DNA from 2 places in the Oceanobacillus sp. AG genome. Region 2 is predicted to be linked to the other one. Evidence: riboswitches for the same ligand, from Rfam matches in the RefSeq annotation. Region 2 holds a riboswitch; the other holds the start of a gene.
The links. A riboswitch is a leader RNA that binds a small molecule or an ion and turns the genes downstream of it on or off. The one in region 2 is predicted to bind glycine.
Positions count from the first base shown of each region.

Region 1 (10,202 bases), on a different contig from region 2:
GAAATGGCAGCTCGTCGGGTTTATTCATGGCGTGATGAATACCGATAATATGACGATCAGCGGTGAAACAATTGATTATGGTCCATGTGCTTTCATGGATGCGTATCATCAGGATATTGTATTCAGTTCGATTGATGTGAATGGGCGTTATGCCTACCGGAATCAGCCGAGCATTGCCGCATGGAATCTGGCGCGCTTTGCGGAGACACTGCTTCCTTTACTCGGAAGGAGCAAGGAAGAAGCCTTGAAATATGCACAAGAAGCTATTTCAGAATTTGGTCCCTTATATAAGAAATATTGGCTGAAAGGGATGCGACAGAAACTCGGGATATTCGGTGAACGAGAAGGGGACGAAGCCCTCATTGAAGAACTGCTCACGTTGATGCAACATTATCATGCCGATTATACGAATACGTTCCTAGCGTTAACGTATGGCAAAGAAGAAGACTTTCCGCTTGGACGTATGGATGAATTTAAAAAATGGAAAATCAAATGGCAGGAAAGGATCAAAATACAAAGCGAGACGCAGGAAGCAAGCAACAAGCTTATGTATGAGCATAATCCGGCATTGATTCCGAGAAATAAGTGGGTAGAGGACGCCATCGAAGCGGCAGTTCAAAAGGAAGATTATACGCCAGCAGAAGAGTTAATTCATCTATTGAAAAATCCCTTTGCCCATACAGATGAACAGAAGGAATTTGCGAAAAGAAATTATGACACCGGGACATCTTATCAAACATTTTGCGGCACGTAAAAAAGAGAAAGAAACGTAATAATGAAGCGCGTTTCTTTCTCTTTTTTATCACATTCTCCTTACAACGCATAATTTCTTCTTCCATCCATAAAAGGAGTCCCATTAGACTATCGCTTTAGCTGCTTCCATTGCTGATAAGCTTCCTTTAAACGAATCTGGTTCGATAATAATATTCAAAAAGTCCACCCTTTCGAAACAACTACAATAATGTGAATACATTATATAAGAGACGGTCTATAATTGGAAAGACCATTATTAAAAAACTTTTAAAAAACCTGTTTTATCCATTGAAAAAATAATTTAATTCTGATAAGATAACATCAACAATTGAAACGTTATGTGTAACTGGCGAAACGCGGAGACCACCGCGGGGGAGCACATAATGAAATCATGTCGATCGCCTGGGCAGAGGTAAGGGATTTTTAACTCCTTGCCTTTTTATGTTTAAGGAGGCGACTTGAATGAATAGAATATTCAAAAGCGACGAATGTTATGGGTGACACTATAACGGGAGCGGCTTCTGGAGAGAATGCATATGCATCGCCGAAGGGTTCAAAATCTCAGGCAAAAGGACAGAAGAACAACAAAGGTTTATTTGTTGTTTTCTAGATCTTTCTGAGATTGGAGTTTTTTTCCAGTCTCTTTTTATGTTTCTAGGCTGCGTTGTGGAGATTAGAAAGAAAAGTAAGAGTAAAAAGGAGAAAGAGTAGAGAGATGACAACAATAACTTTAGACAAAACAAAAAGAATTAAAACGTTGAATCATATTGCTGAGGTAGGTCTCGCAATATTTAATGATGAAGATTACACAATTGATAATGAAGCAAATGATCCGGATGCAATTGTTGTCCGGAGTTATCCGATGCACGACATGGCATTCGGTGGAAATTTAAAAGCTATCGCACGTGCTGGCGCGGGTGTGAATAATATTCCCGTTGATGCTTGTTCCAATCAGGGTATTGTTGTATTCAATACTCCTGGGGCAAATGCGAATGCCGTAAAAGAACTCGTGCTTACTTCTATTATGGCATCCTCTCGTAACCTGTTTAACGGAGTCGATTGGGTGAAAGATTTAAAAGGCAAAGGGGAAGAAGTACCGCAGCTCGTTGAACAAGGGAAAAAGCAATTTGTCGGACGTGAGGCGAAAGGGAAGAAGCTAGGCGTCATTGGACTTGGTGCAATTGGAGCGATGGTTGCTAATGATGCACTGAATCTTGATATGGATGTTATTGGGTTTGACCCGTATATTTCTGTTGATACGGCTTGGGAACTATCCCGGAATATTAAGCGTGCGATGTCTCTTGGAGATGTATTTGAACAGGCGGATTTTATCACAATTCATGTTCCCCTTACAAATGAGACAGCAGGTATGCTAAATAGGGAAGCTTTTGAACAGATGAAGCCAGGCGTCCATATTCTGAACTTCTCGCGTGGCGGGCTTGTCGATGAAGATGCGCTTGAAGTGGCTCTGGAGAAGAGCCGTGTCGGTAAATACATTACTGATTTCCCTAATGATCGCTTACTTCATATGGAAAATGCGATAACATTACCCCATCTTGGTGCGTCAACGATTGAATCAGAGGAAAATTGTGCACGAATGGCAACTCGCCAGGTGAGAGATTTCCTAGAGACAGGTAATATTAAAAACGCGGTGAACTTCCCGAATGCGTTTCTTCCTTATACAGGAAAGCGCCGGGTTACGGTTTTCCATCATAATGTACCGAATATGCTCGGCCAAATTAGTGCGATTATTTCTAAAAGGGGCCTAAATATTGCGGCAATGATTAACAAAAGCCGTGGTGACTTGGCATATACGATGATTGATATTGACGAGAAAGTGAACGGGGACGTCATTCCAGGAATGGAAGCCGAAATTAATACAATCGAGGATGTAATCCGAATTCGCACAATCTAATCCAAATGGGACAGAGGCTCTGTCCCATTTTTTCGTTGTAAAGGAAAATTTTAAACAAGATGTTGTGAGAGATTCTAGCGCTTATGTCCGTTCTGACTCTTATCAATCAAAATCAATATGGAAAGCATGAAAATCAGCTGGAATGTGTTAGTTTTTCCAGCCGGTTTCATTATTTTTTGTCCTTTCTTTCATCTGTAATTACGCGATACGGGCGCATCATGTCATAATCTTCATGTTCGAGGATGTGGCAATGCCAGACGTATTCACCAGTATAGGGACCGAAATTTGCAATCACGCGGGTCATCGTTCCAGCGGGTACTTCAATTGTATCTTTCCAACTGCGATTATTCGCAAGAGGAGCTTGTGGTGCCCCTGTAAACAAAAGGGTCCCATCTTCATTGAATCGTTCAAGATCAAAGGTCTGATGATCCAGCACTTGAAATTGAATAAGATGAATATGGATTGGATGGGAGAAGTTGGTTGTGTTTATGAATGCCCAAATCTCTGTCGAATCTAACTGTGGATTTTCCGTAACTGGATCATGCCATTTCAGATTATTTAAAAGCAGTAAAGGACGATCATATTCATCAGTGGAACCAACTAGTTTTAAATAACGGACCGTCTTAATTTCATCTTGTTTTAAGGAAGGGACATAGGAAAGGTTAACAGGTAAATTACTCGTATCTTTACTTTTTAGCTTTTCTGTAACCCGGAATTGCATAATTTCTCCCATTCCGTCAGCTGGATCAGCACCTGGTCCAAGATTATTTTTTAGTATAATCGTTTGGCCTTCTAATTCCGAAAAATCGATGATGACATCGATACGCTCGGCAGGCTGCAGCCCGATTTCTTCCATTTCGACGCGTTTTCTAAGCAGCTCGCCATCTGAGCCGATTTGATGTAAAACCTCTCCATTATCAAGCGACAGCCGGTAACCTCTCGTATTAGAGGCATTTAAAATACGGAAACGGTATTTCCGAGGTTCTACTTCCAAATATGGCCAAATTTTTCCGTTTACAACAATTGTATCTCCTAAAAATGCTGGCACAATGGAAGGGTTCGGTAAATTGGGATCAGCGTCATTTGGTTGCGCTGGGTAGGATAAGGAGCCGTCTGGATGGAAGCTCCGATCGACAATCATTAATGGAATTTCGTAGTCACCACTTGGGAGGTTTAGGGATGCTTCATGTTTATCCCGTAAAATGTACATTCCGGCAAGCCCGGCATATACATTGAGCCTTGTCAGTCCCATTGCATGATCGTGATACCAAAGTAAGCTGCTGCGCTGATGGTTTGGATAATGAAACGTCCGTTGTGTAAATGTTGGCCCTGTAACTTGGAAATTTCTTGTATACCAAGCATCAGGATGCCCATCGCTTTCTGGCTTTGTTTCCATCCCGTGTAAATGGACAACTGTACGGACGGTAGGGAGTTTATCCAAATCATGGATGGAAGTATCAACGGGCAGGATATGTCTGTTCGGCAGCTCATTATGCCATGTTACAGATACCGGTTCATCACGGAATGCTTCAATCAGCGGTCCAGGAAATTGCCTATTATATCCCCATAATGTGGTTCGCGGCAAGTCACGGTGTAATTTGGCCGGGAATTCTTCCATCGTTATATCGTAATGTGCACCATTCCTTGTTTTGTTACTCGGTTGAAGTGTGTTTAAAAGCGGTAGAGGATCCACAAATTTTTCCAGTCGTTGCATTCTTTCACCTCAAATCTTCCTTATAACTAAACTCTCGCTCCTGAAAAAATCAATCTTACCAGGGATTTATAGTCGATGATGTGTATAGTTAGGCATGGTATTGCAACAAAAGGCAGTCTCCTTAAATAAACTGTGGGCCTAAATGAAAGTTTCACTTACGCTGAATGGAAGTTCTTTCAATTTTTTTAAGATGTATCCTGTGTTTCAGGTTACGAAAGTTGAGCTTATAATAGTAAATGCAGTAATTTTTAATTGGGAAAGGCGAATGTACTATATAGCTATGAAAGTAGGCGCGACTATCGAGTGTAACAGGCTGGATGCATCACGCTTCAGGGTTTTCGGAAACACGTTAATACGAAATGGGGAGATCTACCATCCAGTAGTAGCTCGATTCGTCTATACCATTCAGTGGGGAATAAAAAGTACCTTTTATTAAATGGAGTTTCACTTTAATGGTGATGGTTGGAACATATGAAGTATGATAAAATATGAAGGATCTAATTTGAAGGAGGAATAATAATGACGAAGGTACCTTTTCTTGCAGTTGAAGGTCCAATTGGTATTGGTAAGACTTCACTTGCAAAAAAGATCGCCAGTCATTTTGAATTTCATTTGTTGAAAGAGATTGTAAGTGAGAATCCTTTTCTTGACAAATTTTATGAAGATATAAATGAGTGGAGTTTTCAAACAGAAATGTTTTTCCTGTGTAATCGATATAAACAGTTAGAAGATATAGATAAGGACTATTTGAAGCATGGTCATCCGGTCGTAGCGGACTATCATATGGCGAAAAATATGATATTCGCAAAACGGACTTTAGATGAAGGTCAGTTTGATAAATACAGGCAGATTTATGAGATTTTAACGAAGGACATGCCGCAACCTAATCTTGTCATTTATATAACCGGTAGTCTCGATACGATTATGGAACGAATTAGGAAGCGGGGAAGAAAAATCGAGAAAAATATTGAATCGGAGTACTTACAGCAACTGTCGCGGGATTATAAACAATTCATGAACGAATTTGAAAAAGAAAATCCCGATATCCCGCTAATTTGGATTAACGGGGATGAGATGGATTTCATGCAAAATCAGGATCATCTGGAAAAAATTTTAAACATGGTTAACGAACAGCTGACAATTAAAGGAGCAAGCAAATGAATTGGAGAGAGAAATACGGTATACCGAATGATGCAGTAATTACGATTGCCGGTACGGTAGGTGTTGGGAAATCGACGATGACTACAGCTTTGGCGGAGGCACTCGATTTTAAAACATCTTTTGAAAAAGTGGATCATAATCCATATCTGGAAAGCTTTTATAAGGATTTTGAGCGTTGGAGTTTCCATTTACAAATTTATTTCCTGGCGGAGCGTTTTAAGGAACAAAAGAAAATATTTGAATACGGTGGCGGTTTTGTTCAAGATCGCTCGATTTATGAAGATACTGGAATTTTTGCGAGAATGCATTACGAAAAAGGAACAATGTCACCTACGGATTATGAAACATATAAAAACCTATTCGATGCGATGGTCATGACGCCATATTTCCCGCACCCAGATTTATTGATTTATTTGGAAGGATCTTTAGATGAAATAATTGGTCGTATTCGCCAGCGGGGGCGAGAGATGGAGCGGAAGACACCGGTTAGTTACTGGGAAGAAATGCATGACCGGTATAGTAAGTGGATTGACAGCTTTAATGCCTGTCCTGTTTTACGAATTAATATTGCAGATTATGATTTGAAACAGGAGGAATCTCTTGAACTGATTCTAGAGAAAGTTGGCCGGCGGATTGGCAAGCGTAAGATGAGATCCATGATTCCAATAAATGAGGACTATCGGCTGTAATGAAGAATTCCCTAACGGTCGATTTCTTGCATAAAATAAGGGGAGTAACCAAGTAAGGGGTGAAACCATGGGATTATATATCAATGGCGATTACGAAGATATTTATCAGACGGATGAAACGGTTGATGATAATAATCAGGTAATATATTTTCATAACCGTACTACTGAAAGGCTTAAAGAACAAACGCAATTCAATGAATCGGTCGAGAAGCATGTAGCGGAAATAAAATCATCAACTGACAGGCAACATGTGCTGAATATGCAGAAATGGCAGGAATTCGAGACGGAATATAGAAGACTGTTAACGAAATTAGCAGCTATTTCAGAGGAGAATGAACGGCTTGCAAAACAAGTTACAGCATATATGGAACGCCAGGAGGAGATCACGAACCAATTAGCCATTGACAAGAACAGGATGAAAGGTCTGGAGAAGCGAGTCGAGGAGCAGGAAGCAATGACAGCAAAGGTAGTGCGGCAACTGGATCATTTTCGCAGTGTCTTATATGAACGCACGAACTATTTAGCTGAAAAGGTTGAGGAAGCGACAGCATCTATTATCCGGTTTTTAAAAAATGAACCATACACATCAAGTACAAAGGAAAAAGAAAAGGCGATACGTTGAGTCGGGATATAAGTTGGAAAGAAAATAGGGCGGGGACATTTATCCCCAGCCCTATTCAAAGTTCAATTTATAGTCATCTGCTTTAATCATTTTTAATTTCCGGGAGAACACATAGATTAATCCTAAGTTTAATATAATTGGCAAGATGAGGAACGTGCCAAGCATAATCGTTATATTATTTAACGTCCAGCCGCCCTCAGCAAGATTAATATAATTTAAAGGCCCGACTAGTCCAGATAAACCGAAACCCGCACTATAAGGCGTCCCTTGAATATTTAATACCCCCGCAAGTCCTCCAAGGAAAGCTGCGGTAATCAGCATAGGAAACGCAATTTTCGGTTTCATGATGAAGTTCCGCATTTGAATCTTCGGGGAACCAAGCACATGGGCAAGAGCTGTACCGAGCGAGTTTGCTTTATAGCTTGCAATCGCAAGCCCAACACCTGCTGCTACAATCCCGAGATTTGCCGCTCCAGAGCCGATACCGGAAAGCATAATTACCGTTGCAACACCAACAGTAGAGATAGGGGAGAGGATAATGAGACAGAAAATCACTGCAATCATTGCCCCCATCAAAACCGGCTGCATATTTGTAACAGCAGCAACCAATTCTCCTAACAATCCGGTTGAATGACGGATGAAAGGAAGTAAAGCATAACCTATCATACCTGGAACAATAATACTTAAAGTCGGTATTAATAGAATGGAATAGCCTTTCAAACGATTTCCAATCCATAGAACAAATAAGACAGCAAGTGCCGCCGTAATACCAGTGTTAATCACGATCCCGATACCGTTTAATGCGAATAGCCCTTCTTCGGTTTTCATAATAGCCCCGCTGCCGATCGTCGCTGCAATGCCGACAGAAGCTGTTTGAATCGGTGTTAACTTAAATGTTACTCCAACCATTACTCCAATTAAAATCGGCAGTAAACTCATGACCATTACGGTTATATCAAATAAATGCTCCAAAGCTGGAAAATATGGAATTAATATTTTTAAAATTTCACCTAATAAAGCATTTGGAATTAGTGCGACAACAATTCCGATACTCATTCCGTTTAATAACTTACTGAAAAAATCCTTCATCCCCGCTCGTCTCCACCAAACAAAGTAATTGCAGTAAATTATAAGACGAGTTTCGTTAATAGTCAACCATTTTTCTTTTGCGGAGTAATGCTTTTATGTATTAAAGTGAATGAGTGGCAAAAAAGGTTGGAATAGAAGTCAATTCAGTTTCGCTTTTCTCAAAAATAAAACAGCTCTGTCACTTTTTGGACGAGCTGTAGATTATTTATTTAGTTGTTTCCATTACAATTGTTCCAGCTTTGCGGTCATGAGGGAATAGTTTTCCTGCTTGGCCTTCAAAGCTATCCCTATTCTTTATGTACGCGATGGTGCTAGTAGTGTCCCGGTGCACCATTCTTTTTAAGATCTGTTCGTTCGTCAATTCCTTGCCGTCTTCACTTTTTAGTTCGATTCCCATTAGTTTGTAACCAATTGTCTGTCCACTGTTTTTGAGTTGCACATATTCTAATGTGTACTGGCTCAGAATTGGTAACACAATCATATGGAATGCTTCGTTTTTTATTTTTTTCCGTAAGAAATATTCTGCAGCTAGAGAAGCTGCCGTGCTAATACAGCCATCAATTAGTGAGGCCTTTAAGCGTTTTTTCGTCAATGGTTTCATCATAATTCCTCCCTTTGTCCTCATTACATACCTCTACCATATACGGAAATTGATTAGAATAGGTTTCATTTTTTAATAGAATATCTTTTGAGTTTGTGTTGTCGATTTTCGTTCTGCGGGAAAGAAATGCTGTCGTAAGGTAGAGGCTCTTTCAATAAATCTAGCATGAACGCTCGTTTTATGACGAAAAGGCATGAACTATGGATAATATTTCTACTATCTAGTTCTTAAGCAAGATAAGGTACGGATTATCTTTTTTCCGATTTAAAGAAATATCTATTAAAAGAAACCGTTTTGGGAGATAAATCCTATCCTTTAAGACTCTGATCATTTCTTCCTCTTTTAAAAGATCTCTCGTAAAGACTCTTTCCTCCTATGAGAAAAATAGTTTAATTATCCGATTCTTTTTATAACTCCATCTGATACGATGGGACGTAACATCAATCGTAACAAATAGAGGGGGAGGGGTATGAGGAAAACGATTCGGACTGGACTCATGGGGTTACTATTTCTTTTTGCTTTTAATATATCTATTATAGCAGCAAGTGACTACACTCCTTGGAAATTACATAAAGATTCAGCCCAAGAAATAGTTCAGACCATTCGGACGTACTTCCATAAGCAATCTATTAAACCAATAGAGGAATGGGACGGGCAAAGAGAAGAGCAAGTTGCGGAATTGGAGGTGTTGTTGGATGGCGAAAAATCACAGATTATCACGGAAGTAAGGAATTACGGGAAGGGATTGGAAGCGCAATTAAATAATTTATTGGAAAAGCAATCGGTAATAGAAGTGTACGCTACTTATGAAACAGAGAGAAATGAGCAGATGCATGTAGAAGTGGAAGAAGAGATTGCAATATTTTTAGATGAATTATTATCAAAAAAATAAAAAGGGGGAGTTATTAGGTGAAATCATTTTTAAAATCATTCAAAGGGAAGATCATTTCGATTGGACTTGCTGTTGTTGTCGTCTGGAGTGCTGGAGCGGTATTTGCTTCATCACATGCGGGAGAGCAGCTTCGTGCTTGGTACAATGGGTTGTTTAATCAGTCTGTTGCGGAAGTGGAAGCTGATACTGAAGCATATATGGAAAGCAGATTACCGGGGCTGCAAGCTGAATATGACCAACTGAAAGCACAGGCTGGCATTGATATTGATTTAAGCAGAGAGCTTGCAACTGGAGAGACATTGGAAGAAATTATCCGAGCGAAACTTGAACATATCGGAGAAATTGATGCAGAACAACAGGAGATTCTTGCTGGAATTGGCTTGGAGTTTTATAATGTGTTCCTTGATGGATATTTAGAAATCCAAGGCAATGCGAATGATGCGCTAAACTTTGCAACAGATGATCTCACTGCATTCACAGCAGACAGTGGGAATGCTGCGATTAAACAATTAGCAGCGGATATCCATCAGGCTAAGGACGCAGCAGTTGCAGAGCTGGAAGAAGCGATTCGTCAGGCCCAGGAAACTCTTGCAGCAGAAGTGTCTAAGAACCAAGAAATTACGACTAGAAATCTAATCAATCAAGTGGATTGGGCAATTCGTGATCTTCGTGAAAGTGTTACCGAAGTAGTCACAACGCTCGTTACAAATCAACAAGAGCTTATTACTGTAACAGCCCAGCAACTCGGAGAAGAAGCAAAAACAGC
Region 1 covers NZ_WOWT01000009.1:16,032-26,233, forward strand. Annotated here, with positions in the region: gene GN217_RS05670 (protein adenylyltransferase SelO) at 1-754, shown strand, start outside; ZMP/ZTP riboswitch at 1,086-1,168, shown strand; glycine riboswitch at 1,265-1,340, shown strand; gene GN217_RS05675 (phosphoglycerate dehydrogenase) at 1,469-2,668, shown strand; gene GN217_RS05680 (multicopper oxidase family protein) at 2,838-4,382, opposite strand; gene GN217_RS05685 (deoxynucleoside kinase) at 4,902-5,543, shown strand; gene GN217_RS05690 (deoxynucleoside kinase) at 5,540-6,232, shown strand; gene GN217_RS05695 (hypothetical protein) at 6,300-6,854, shown strand; gene GN217_RS05700 (PTS sugar transporter subunit IIC) at 6,906-7,943, opposite strand; gene GN217_RS05705 (RDD family protein) at 8,149-8,544, opposite strand; gene GN217_RS05710 (hypothetical protein) at 9,014-9,436, shown strand; gene GN217_RS05715 (hypothetical protein) at 9,454-10,202, shown strand, end outside.
Region 1: linked by a shared signal. The riboswitch ahead of GN217_RS05675 (phosphoglycerate dehydrogenase) and the one ahead of gcvT (glycine cleavage system aminomethyltransferase GcvT) in region 2 are both predicted to bind glycine.

Region 2 (10,202 bases):
TCTTCTTCTGCTTCTTTTGCAATGTTTATCATAGCATCGATGAAACCATCCAGCGTCTCTTTAGACTCTGTTTCCGTCGGTTCAATCATCATCCCTTCCTCAACAATTAACGGGAAATAGATTGTTGGCGGATGATAGTTGAAGTCTAGCAGACGCTTTGCAATATCGAGTGTACGGACACCGAGTTTTTTCTGTTTTTTCCCAGATAGAACAAACTCATGCATACAATGTTGCTTATAAGGTAAATCATATATCTGCTCTAATCTGCGCATCATGTAGTTCGCATTTAAAACCGCGTATTCACTAACTTTCTTTAATCCTTCTGCACCCATTGTACGAATATAAGTATAGGCACGCAAATTGATTCCAAAGTTTCCATAATATGCCTTAATACGGCCGATGGACTGCGGACGGTCATGTTCTAATTTATATTCATCATTCTCTTTCACAATTAATGGCTTAGGTAAAAATGGTGCAAGCTCTTCTGATACCCCAATTGGTCCTGAACCTGGTCCACCGCCACCATGAGGGCCCGTAAATGTTTTATGGAGATTCAAATGAACAGCATCAAAGCCCATATCTCCTGGTCTTGTATAACCCATAATTGCGTTTAGGTTTGCACCATCATAGTAAAGCTTCCCACCGACACCATGAACAATCTCGGCCATCTCCATAATTTCTTTTTCAAAGAGACCAAGTGTGTTCGGATTCGTAAGCATTAAAGCAGCTGTATTTTCATCTACAACCCGCTTTAAATCTTCAATATCAACAAGACCGTCTTCATTGGATTTCACTGTTATAGCATCAAAGCCTGCCACTGCAGCAGATGCTGGATTTGTCCCGTGAGCGGAATCCGGAACGATGACTTTTGTCCGGTGATGCTCCCCGTTCGCCTCATGGAAAGCACGGATCATCATTAACGCAGCCCATTCGCCCTGTGCTCCAGCTGCCGATTGTAAGGATACTTCATGCATTCCAGTAATTTCTTTAAGTGAGGTTTGCAAATCATACATCATTTCAAGTGCACCTTGCACGGTTTTCGGATCTTGGTATGGGTGGATATGGGTAAATCCCGGGAGCCGCGCTACATCTTCATTAATTTTCGGGTTATATTTCATGGTACATGAGCCAAGCGGATAAAACCCGGAATCCACTCCATAGTTTCGATTCGATAATCCTGTATAATGCCGCATAATTTCGAGTTCATTTACTTCAGGTAATTCCGGAGCAGTCTTCCGAACATACGGCGTTTCAAATTCCGCATCCAAATCGATGTCTGGTACATCAAGATCCGGTAAGCTATAACTTGTTCGCTCCTTTTTACTGCGTTCAAAGATTAATGGAAATTCATTTTTAGCCATTGATATCCCCCACTTCCTTAATCAATTGATCAATCTCTTCTTTGGAACGGATTTCCGTTACGGCAACTAACATACAATTTTCTAATTCTGGATAATCTCGACCCAAATCATATCCGCCGACGATTCCCTTGGTAAGTAATGCCTCATTCACTTCGCTTACCGTTTTATTCAGCTGGATGACAAACTCGTTAAAGAATGGTTGATCAAATAAGACAGGAATTCCTATCTCCGCGAATTGTTGTTTGGCATAGCGGGCTTTTTTCATATTTAGTTCTGCCATTTTCTTCAAACCATGCTTTCCAATTGAACTCATTGCAACTGAACTAGCTAGCGCATTCAGTGCCTGGTTCGAGCAAATATTTGACGTTGCTTTATCTCTCCGGATATGCTGCTCCCTAGCTTGAAGTGTAAGTACAAATCCACGGACACCATCTTCATCTATTGTCTGTCCGACAAGACGTCCTGGAATTTTTCGCATTAACTTATTCGTCGTTGCAAAGTATCCACAATGCGGGCCGCCAAACTGGGCTGGTATGCCAAACACTTGCGTATCCCCGACGACGATATCTGCTCCGAATTCACCAGGTGGTGTCAAGTATCCGAGCGCAAGTGGATTACTAGAAACAACCATCATTGTTTTTTTATTGGAGTTGAGCAATTCACGCACCTTTGCTAAAGGTTCTATTTGACCAAAGAAGTTCGGATATTGGATGACGACACCAGCTACATCATCATCGAGTTCTCTTTCAAGTGCTTCTAGATCCGTTAAACCATCTTTATGATCTATCTCAACAACTTCTACATGTTGGCCGGTAGCATATGTCTTCACTACCTCCCGTGATTCGGGATGAATTGCGTTTGAAACGAGTACTTTTTTTCTTTTTGTACGAGCGGCAGTTAAATTAACTGCTTCACCTAGCGCTGTCGCACCATCATACATAGAGGAATTTGCAATCGGTTGGCCGGTTAATTCAGCAATCATTGTCTGAAACTCAAAAATCGCTTGCAGTTCCCCTTGGGATATCTCCGGCTGGTATGGTGTATATGCAGTATAAAACTCGGAACGACTGATGACATGGTCTACAACAGAAGGTATATAATGATCATAGACTCCTGCTCCCAAATAAGACGTATAATCCTTTAGATTTACATTTTTATTGGACATGGCAGTTAATTCTTTCATTAGTTCATATTCATTTTTAGCAGGTTTTACGTTTAGTTCCCCTTTGAAACGAATTTCCTCTGGAATGTCCGAAAACAGTTCATCTGTTGAATCAATACCGATTACATCAAGCATTTCTAATTTATCTGATTCCGTCATTGGTAAATAGCGAAATCCCATCTCCAATCCCTCCTAATTATCTCTTTTATAAAATGGTGTAGGTACTACTTTCGCTTTCAGTTGCCGTTTCCTTACTTGAATCAACAGTTCTGTTCCAATTTCTGTATAATCCGTGTCGAGTAATGCATGGCCAATATTTTTCTTTAAAGTCGGTGATTGTGTTCCTGTCGTGATATGTCCGATTACTTTTTCTCCGTCTTCAGATAGAACTTCATAATCGGTTCTCGGGATCCCTTTGTCTATCATTTCCAGACCGACAATTTCTCTTTTTGGTCCATTCTCAACCTGTTCTTTTAAGACATCCTTCCCAATGAAATTAGCTTCTTTAGCAACTTTAACCGCAAAAGTCAAACCTGCTTCAATAGGCGTAATTGTTTCGGAAAGTTCCTGCCCATATAACGGCAAGTTTGCTTCAAAACGGAGTGTATCTCGAGCCCCGAGACCAGCTGGTACAATTCCTGCTTCTTTCCCGGTCTCTAAGATAAGATTCCAAAGCTTTCCTGCCTCTTCAGGCGCAACATAAATTTCAAAGCCATCTTCACCCGTATAACCTGAACGGGAGATTATCGTCCCTTGTTCAATCCCATGTATTGCAACATGCATTTCAAATCGAAAAGCTTTAATTGCAGCTAGGTTTGTGTCGGTGAGTTCTTGTAAAATAGCTTCTGCTTTCGGTCCCTGAATGGCTAGAAGACCATATCGTTCCGATTCATCAACAATCGCAACTTCATTTGATGCATAATTATTATGTTTCTTTAACCACATTAAATCTTTTTCAGTATTAGCAGCGTTAACGACGAGCATGTAATGGTCCTCTCCTAGCATGTAGATGAGTAAATCATCAACTACTCCACCATTCTCGTTACAAAGAAATGTGTATTGTGCTTTCTTCGGTTCCAGCTTACTTATGTCATTCGTCGTCATCGTTTGAAGAAATGCTACCGCCTTACTTCCTTTTACAATAATTTCTCCCATATGGGACACATCAAACAGGCCTGCGCTTGTTCTAGTTGCGTTATGTTCTTCTTTAATCCCCGAAAACTGTACAGGTAAATCCCAACCTCCAAAATCAATTGTTTTCGCCCCATACTTTTCATACTCCGAAAAAATCGGCGTACGTTTTAATGGTTCCATCTCCATCACTCCCTCTGAAGTCAATAAAAGATTTTATATTCTGACATTAACAATATAAAAAGACAGAGATTTCCTTATGTGTAAGAAATCTCTGTCCTTCTACCAGAAAGTTGCGCAAGAACATGCCAGGTTTCCCTTCCGTTCCTACTTGCTTCTTGGGTGGTTTACGATATGTAAACGCTCTCCAGAGTTGTGTCCGATAAGAGTCTTTTTGCCTGAGAGATTCGTCTTAAGCTTGCTCCTTCGGCGTTACATTAAGATCATGTAAGCTCTCCCCTTATCTTCATCCACAGCATATATTTTTTTATAATGGTAAAACTAAGTCTATCATAAGAAATCCTCTACCTTTGCATTGAATATACCATAATATTTAAAAAAGGTATAGTGAAATCCAAATTTTATTTAGATACTCGGGGTGTAACATATGGATTTGGTACATTTGAATCGTAATCAGACTTTTATAAAAGAATTAGAGGAACGGCTTGACAGTGATGGCCCGTTTAGTTCCTTTCAGTTGTTTTCGCTCGCCTATCAGGCAGAACAGGCAAGGATCGTCCCTTCTTTTCACGGGTTAAGAAGTTTGGATTTTTTACCGCATATGTCTTTTCTTGACCATCAGCTGGAAACAGCTCTAGAAGCAATCGAAAAAATGAATGGCAGGGTTATACTTGCTGATGAGGTTGGTTTAGGAAAAACTATTGAAGCAGGGTTGATTTTAAAAGAATATATGTTGCGGGGTCTCGTTAAAAATGCACTAATCCTTGTTCCTGCCTCCCTTGTGAACCAATGGGTGAATGAATTGAATACGAAATTCTATATACCTGCTGTCAGTCACCGGAAACATCATAACTGGGAAGGCAATACTATTCTAGTTTCTTCCCTTGATACTGCTAAACGAACTCCACACCAAGAAGTGATTCTAGCAAATGAGTATGACTTCGTTTTAATTGATGAGGCGCATAAACTTAAAAACCATCAGACGAAAAATTATCAATTTGTACGGCAGATTAAAAAGAAGTATTGCCTGCTGTTGACTGCTACGCCAATTCAAAATGATTTAATGGAGATATTCAACCTTATTTCGATTTTAAAACCGGGTCATCTTGGAGATGTTGCCTCGTTTAAAGAGAAATATTCCGGAAATAAGGGAAAACAAGAAGCTGACGCCTATCTGAAACAACTTATTGAACGGGTCATGATTCGCAATACGAGGGAAAATACAAATTTAAAACCATCGAACCGGATTATCGAAACCATTCTCGTTGATTTTACAAAGGAAGAAACAGAAGTCTATCAACAGTTAAATAATATGCAACGGGGGCAAGATATATTTACAAAGATTACATTACTGCGAGAGATCTGTTCTTCTAGAGAGGCTTGTTTTCTGTCACTTCAGAAATTACAAGAAGCAAACACCCCAGATGAAGAAATCCATTCCATCATTCAAAAAATCAATGAATTGCCAGCCCATTCAAAAGCATTAAAAACAGTTGAATTAATTGAACAAATTGGCAATGAAAAAGTAATTATCTTCACGGAATACCGCGCAACCCAATTGTATTTACAGTGGATTCTGCAGCAGCACGGGATTAGTTCTGTACCATTTCGGGGCGGCTTTAACCGTAGTAAGAAAGATTGGATGCTACAGCTTTTTAAAGGAAAAGCACAAGTATTAATTGCTACCGAAGCAGGAGCCGAGGGGATCAACCTGCAGTTTTGCCACCATATGATTAACTATGATTTACCATGGAATCCAATGAAAATTGAACAACGGATTGGTCGAATCCATCGGTTTGGTCAGGAAAATGATGTGAAGGTATACAATCTTGCTGTTAAGCAAACGATTGAGGAACATATTTTAAATGTACTATATGAGAAGATAAGACTATTTGAAAACGTGATCGGCGAGCTTGATGCAATTCTCTCTGATTTGAATATTCAAGATATGGAACAGGAAATAGAGACCATTTACAGAGAGTCCGACTCATTAGGAGAAGCAGAGATTAAACTTGAGAACTTAGCATCCATCGTCCATAAATTGGCTGATGACATGAATGAAAAAAGTGTAGGTGAATAAAATGGCAATCGTAAACATCGAACAATTTATGATCGACTTTTTCAGTGCATATCAATGTAAGCTTTTGAATAAAGAAAATGGTGTCTTACAAGTAGAGTTAACAGAGGAATTGGATAAAGTATTAATGAATCGTCCATTCTATTGGCATTATATGCAAAACCTTGGGCAAAAAGGAGTACCAATGACGCTCACACTCATTACGAACCCGGAAAAACGAGATCAACAAGGGGAATGGATTGATATAGGCAGTCCCAGGCTGCAACAGATATTCAACCATGTCACACATCACGAAAAGTATACATTGCTCTTCCAAGAAGTGAATACCGATAAAAATACACCTCTTTACCCATGGTTACTCGCGAACTTTAAAGTAAGTTATCGAGGCAGACAAAAGAAGGAAGAGATTATTTCATTAGGAATTCAACTTGTCACCGGAAAAGTTATTGTAAATATGATGGATGAATTAAATAAACTCAATTTGAAACAGCAAATATCTAATTTTTGTTATACGATCTCGCCAATCATTACGCTCGCAAGTGGTTATAAACGGATTGAAAAAATCATCCAACATTATGTTGAAAACCAGCCGAAAGAGTGGATCAATGAAGCGATTGAAACACGGAATGAAGAAATCGCCCTCTTAAAACAATTTTATAAAGACGATTTGGAGAATGATATTGTTAAGAAGGAATTGGAAGAAATTCATAATCGGTATACTCCAGAGATAGCAATTGACGTAACAAGCGGAGGATTAATCTACCTGCTCCAACAATTTCCCGAAGTTTAAGCCCGCCTACCTTTTATAAACAATTTAAATGAGAAAGGAAGGATTCCGAACCAGCGATTCAACACAACGGATTCTTCTTGCTTGTCGGTTTTCCTCCTTTCCTTCCGCTCCTCCCGCGGGCTGTTCATGTATTTAACTATTTCCTCTGTTATAAACTTCAAATAATTATTAGTCGACATTTTGTACCTCCTCCTATTTTTTAATAGCTTTTACGACTAAATTATATTTATACAAAAAAACAAAAAATAAAGCAGGAATATCTTATTACATGTCGAATCATATAATTTAAAGGAGGTGACGACTAGTTGAACCCGGCATTACCTTTGGTTAAACAGATAATGCAACAAGCAATCAAGCAACATGCTACAGACCTTCATTTCTTGCCCTCACAAAAAGAAACGAACATCCATTTCCGTATCCAAGGCAAACGAAAACTTTTTCGTACGATCCCAACGAATCAATATGAGCTTTTACTCACCTTTTTTAAATTCACGGCAGGTATGGATATAGGAGAATCAAAAAAGCCCCAAGACGGCAGTATTGCCAATATTTTCCCGAACCTCGGTAAACATACATTAAGATTGTCAACCTTACCGCTCCTCGATTCGGAAAGTTTGGCGATTAGGATTTTACCACAAGAAGATTCCCTTCCACTCGATGAATTATTTCTATTCCCTTACCAATTGAATAAACTTAAAGAATTAGCGAGCGCACGTTCAGGCTTATTTTTAATTACCGGACCAGCTGGTAGCGGAAAGTCGACAACGCTTTATGCCTTAATCCATTTTCTAATGAAAGAACATTCCTTTCAAGCTGTGACCCTTGAGGATCCTGTTGAAAGACAAATGGATGATGTCATTCAAGTGCAAATCAATGAACAAGCAGGGATTACGTATCAAGCAGGATTGAAGGCTGCATTACGGCATGACCCGGATTTATTGATGGTTGGAGAGTTACGAGATGAATCAACTGCACATTTTGCATTACAGTCATCCCTGACAGGTCACCTTGTTCTTAGTACACTCCATGCACGAAATGCTGTTGGAACAATTTACCGACTGCTTGATATGGGCATTAAACAACAAGACCTGCTTCAATCGCTAATAGCTGTTGCATCTATTCAATTAATTCCAATTCAGCATAAAGGCACTGTTCGCCGGGCAGCGATATTAGAATTGCTTGAAGGCGACAAGTTAAATGACGCAATCCAAACACGTCTTGATATTGGACAACATGGCACTAATTCTTTTGATCATTTAAGGAGGAAAGCATATGCTTATGGCTTCTCCCCTGAAGCTTTTCGTCAAGAAACAACGAAAATTACCTGAAACAATTCAAATCAGATTTTTGAAACGTGTAGAACGTTTTTTAACAAATGGTTATTCCTTACAAGATGCACTCGAAGCGACAGCTTGGGATAAGGACCTGGCACCTATTTCACAATACTTTTTAGTAAAATTAAAAGAAGGTGCACGGCTTGATAATATTTTCGAGAGCGCTGGCTTCCACCCTGCTATCAGCTCCTTTCTTTATTTTGTCCATGCGAATTCTGATTTGAACGAGGCAATAAGAAAATGCTTGGAATTGGTCGAGCATCAATTTCAAAACGTCCGCAAATTTAAGCAGATTATTCGTTACCCTCTATTTTTACTGCTTATATTCTCTGTTGTTTTGTTTTTTATTAATCACCGTGTACTACCCGCATTTCAAACCTTATTTACTTCATCTCCCGAAACGCAAACAACAATCAACATTCTAAAATGGCTGATGGACTTTATTCAGTTTTCCGCTATTTCCATCGTAGTGGTCGGTATCTTGTTTGTAATTATCTGGCGGCACGTGCAGCCAAGAATGGCAATGGAAGAACAATTGAAAGTAGTTCAGCGCATTCCAGGCTATCGCTACTACTTACGTCTGCAAACAAGCCTCCAGCTCGCCACACATTTCAGCTCTTTGCTTAAAGCAGGACTCACTTTAAAGGAAATACTTGCCGAACTTGCAAACCAAAACAGACTTCCTATCCTTTCTTACTATGCAATATTACTAACGAATAACCTAGAACGCGGATACCATATCAGCAGCTTGCTTGAAGAATTGCCCTTAATTGAAAAACAATTAGCTGTTATTTTCCAGAAGAATACAACCGTTCCCGTATTAGAGAAGGATCTGACGTTATACAGTGATATGCTGCTTGAAGAGATAGAGCGGGTGACGATTCGGGTTATTACGTATATTCAACCCGTATTTTATACAGTGCTCGGGGTATTTATAATTTTTATCTATTTAAGTATTATGTGGCCCATGTTTCAACTGATTAATTCATTTTAAAAGGAGCGATTTATTTTGTTCAACAACGAACGCGCGTTTACCCTAATTGAAATGCTGATTGTTATGCTTGTTATCTCCGTCTTATTATTACTGATTATCCCTAACTTGGCAAATCAGTCGGAAAGTGTGAATGATAAAGGTTGCGAAGCACTAAAGGAGATTGTACAAACCCAAGCAGAAGCATATTATTTGGATAACAAAGAGAAGGTGAATAATATACAAACTCTCGTTTCAGCAGGCTATTTAAAAGACAATCAAACAAGTTGCGGGGACACTCCAATCACTATCCGTAATGGAAAAGTAAACGATGACTCGTAACGATGAAGAAAAATGGTTTCACGCTTATCGAAATGCTCGTTACACTAAGCATACTTTCAATTCTTTTCCTACTCACCGTTCCTGTTCAGTCTGAATTGCTCGGAAAACAGCAGGAGGAACAATTTATTGAGACATTAAAGCAAGATGTGCTTTTCATACAAAATCAATCGAGCAAGCATACGAGAGATGAGATGTACATCCGATTCTATGATAATCATTACAGTATCTTATCTGGAGTAAATAAACCTTTTGCAGAACGGGACTACCCAGCGGACTGGACGTTGGTCGCCAGTAATCAAACACGGTTACTCCGATTTGTGCAATCGGGAACCGTACTCCAGCCCCGTACGCTCGTTATGTATACACCTAGTGAAAAGTTATTTATCGTATTCCCACTCGGTAAAGGGAGGTTTTATATTGAAAAAGAAAAACGGGTACTCGATGATTGAAGTTCTGATCGCGTCAAGTATATTTTTTCAAGCCCTCATTCTATTTATACCGATTTATGCGGATATTCAACTGGCCTACAATACTCTCAGTGACAAAAGATGGGCGGCTAACCAATTACAAACTGAATTGCAGCAATTTATTTGGGGGAAGCCTCCCCCGCTCCCCGCTGTTCTTGAAACAACAAGAAATGATACATTATTTCATTTTGAATTTAATAAGGAGGATATCTATACGAAAGGATGTGTATCTTGGCAGAATGCAAAAGAGTCTGAAGAAACCATCTGTCTATTCGCATTACGTAAAGAATGAGCAAGGGTTTAATTTTATTTCCTTAATGACGATGGTAACGATTATCTTTCTCACATTACCGTTTTTAGCCTATGCTTTGCAAACAGTCAAGACAAC
Region 2 covers NZ_WOWT01000019.1:10,742-20,943, forward strand. Annotated here, with positions in the region: gene gcvPB (aminomethyl-transferring glycine dehydrogenase subunit GcvPB) at 1-1,361, opposite strand, end outside; gene gcvPA (aminomethyl-transferring glycine dehydrogenase subunit GcvPA) at 1,354-2,703, opposite strand; gene gcvT (glycine cleavage system aminomethyltransferase GcvT) at 2,716-3,837, opposite strand; glycine riboswitch at 4,031-4,124, opposite strand; gene GN217_RS11210 (DEAD/DEAH box helicase) at 4,262-5,914, shown strand; gene GN217_RS11215 (YqhG family protein) at 5,916-6,701, shown strand; gene GN217_RS11220 (YqzE family protein) at 6,698-6,880, opposite strand; gene comGA (competence type IV pilus ATPase ComGA) at 7,025-8,029, shown strand; gene GN217_RS11230 (type II secretion system F family protein) at 7,974-9,029, shown strand; gene comGC (competence type IV pilus major pilin ComGC) at 9,045-9,347, shown strand; gene comGD (competence type IV pilus minor pilin ComGD) at 9,350-9,796, shown strand; gene GN217_RS18705 (type II secretion system protein) at 9,765-10,106, shown strand; gene GN217_RS11245 (competence type IV pilus minor pilin ComGF) at 10,054-10,202, shown strand, end outside.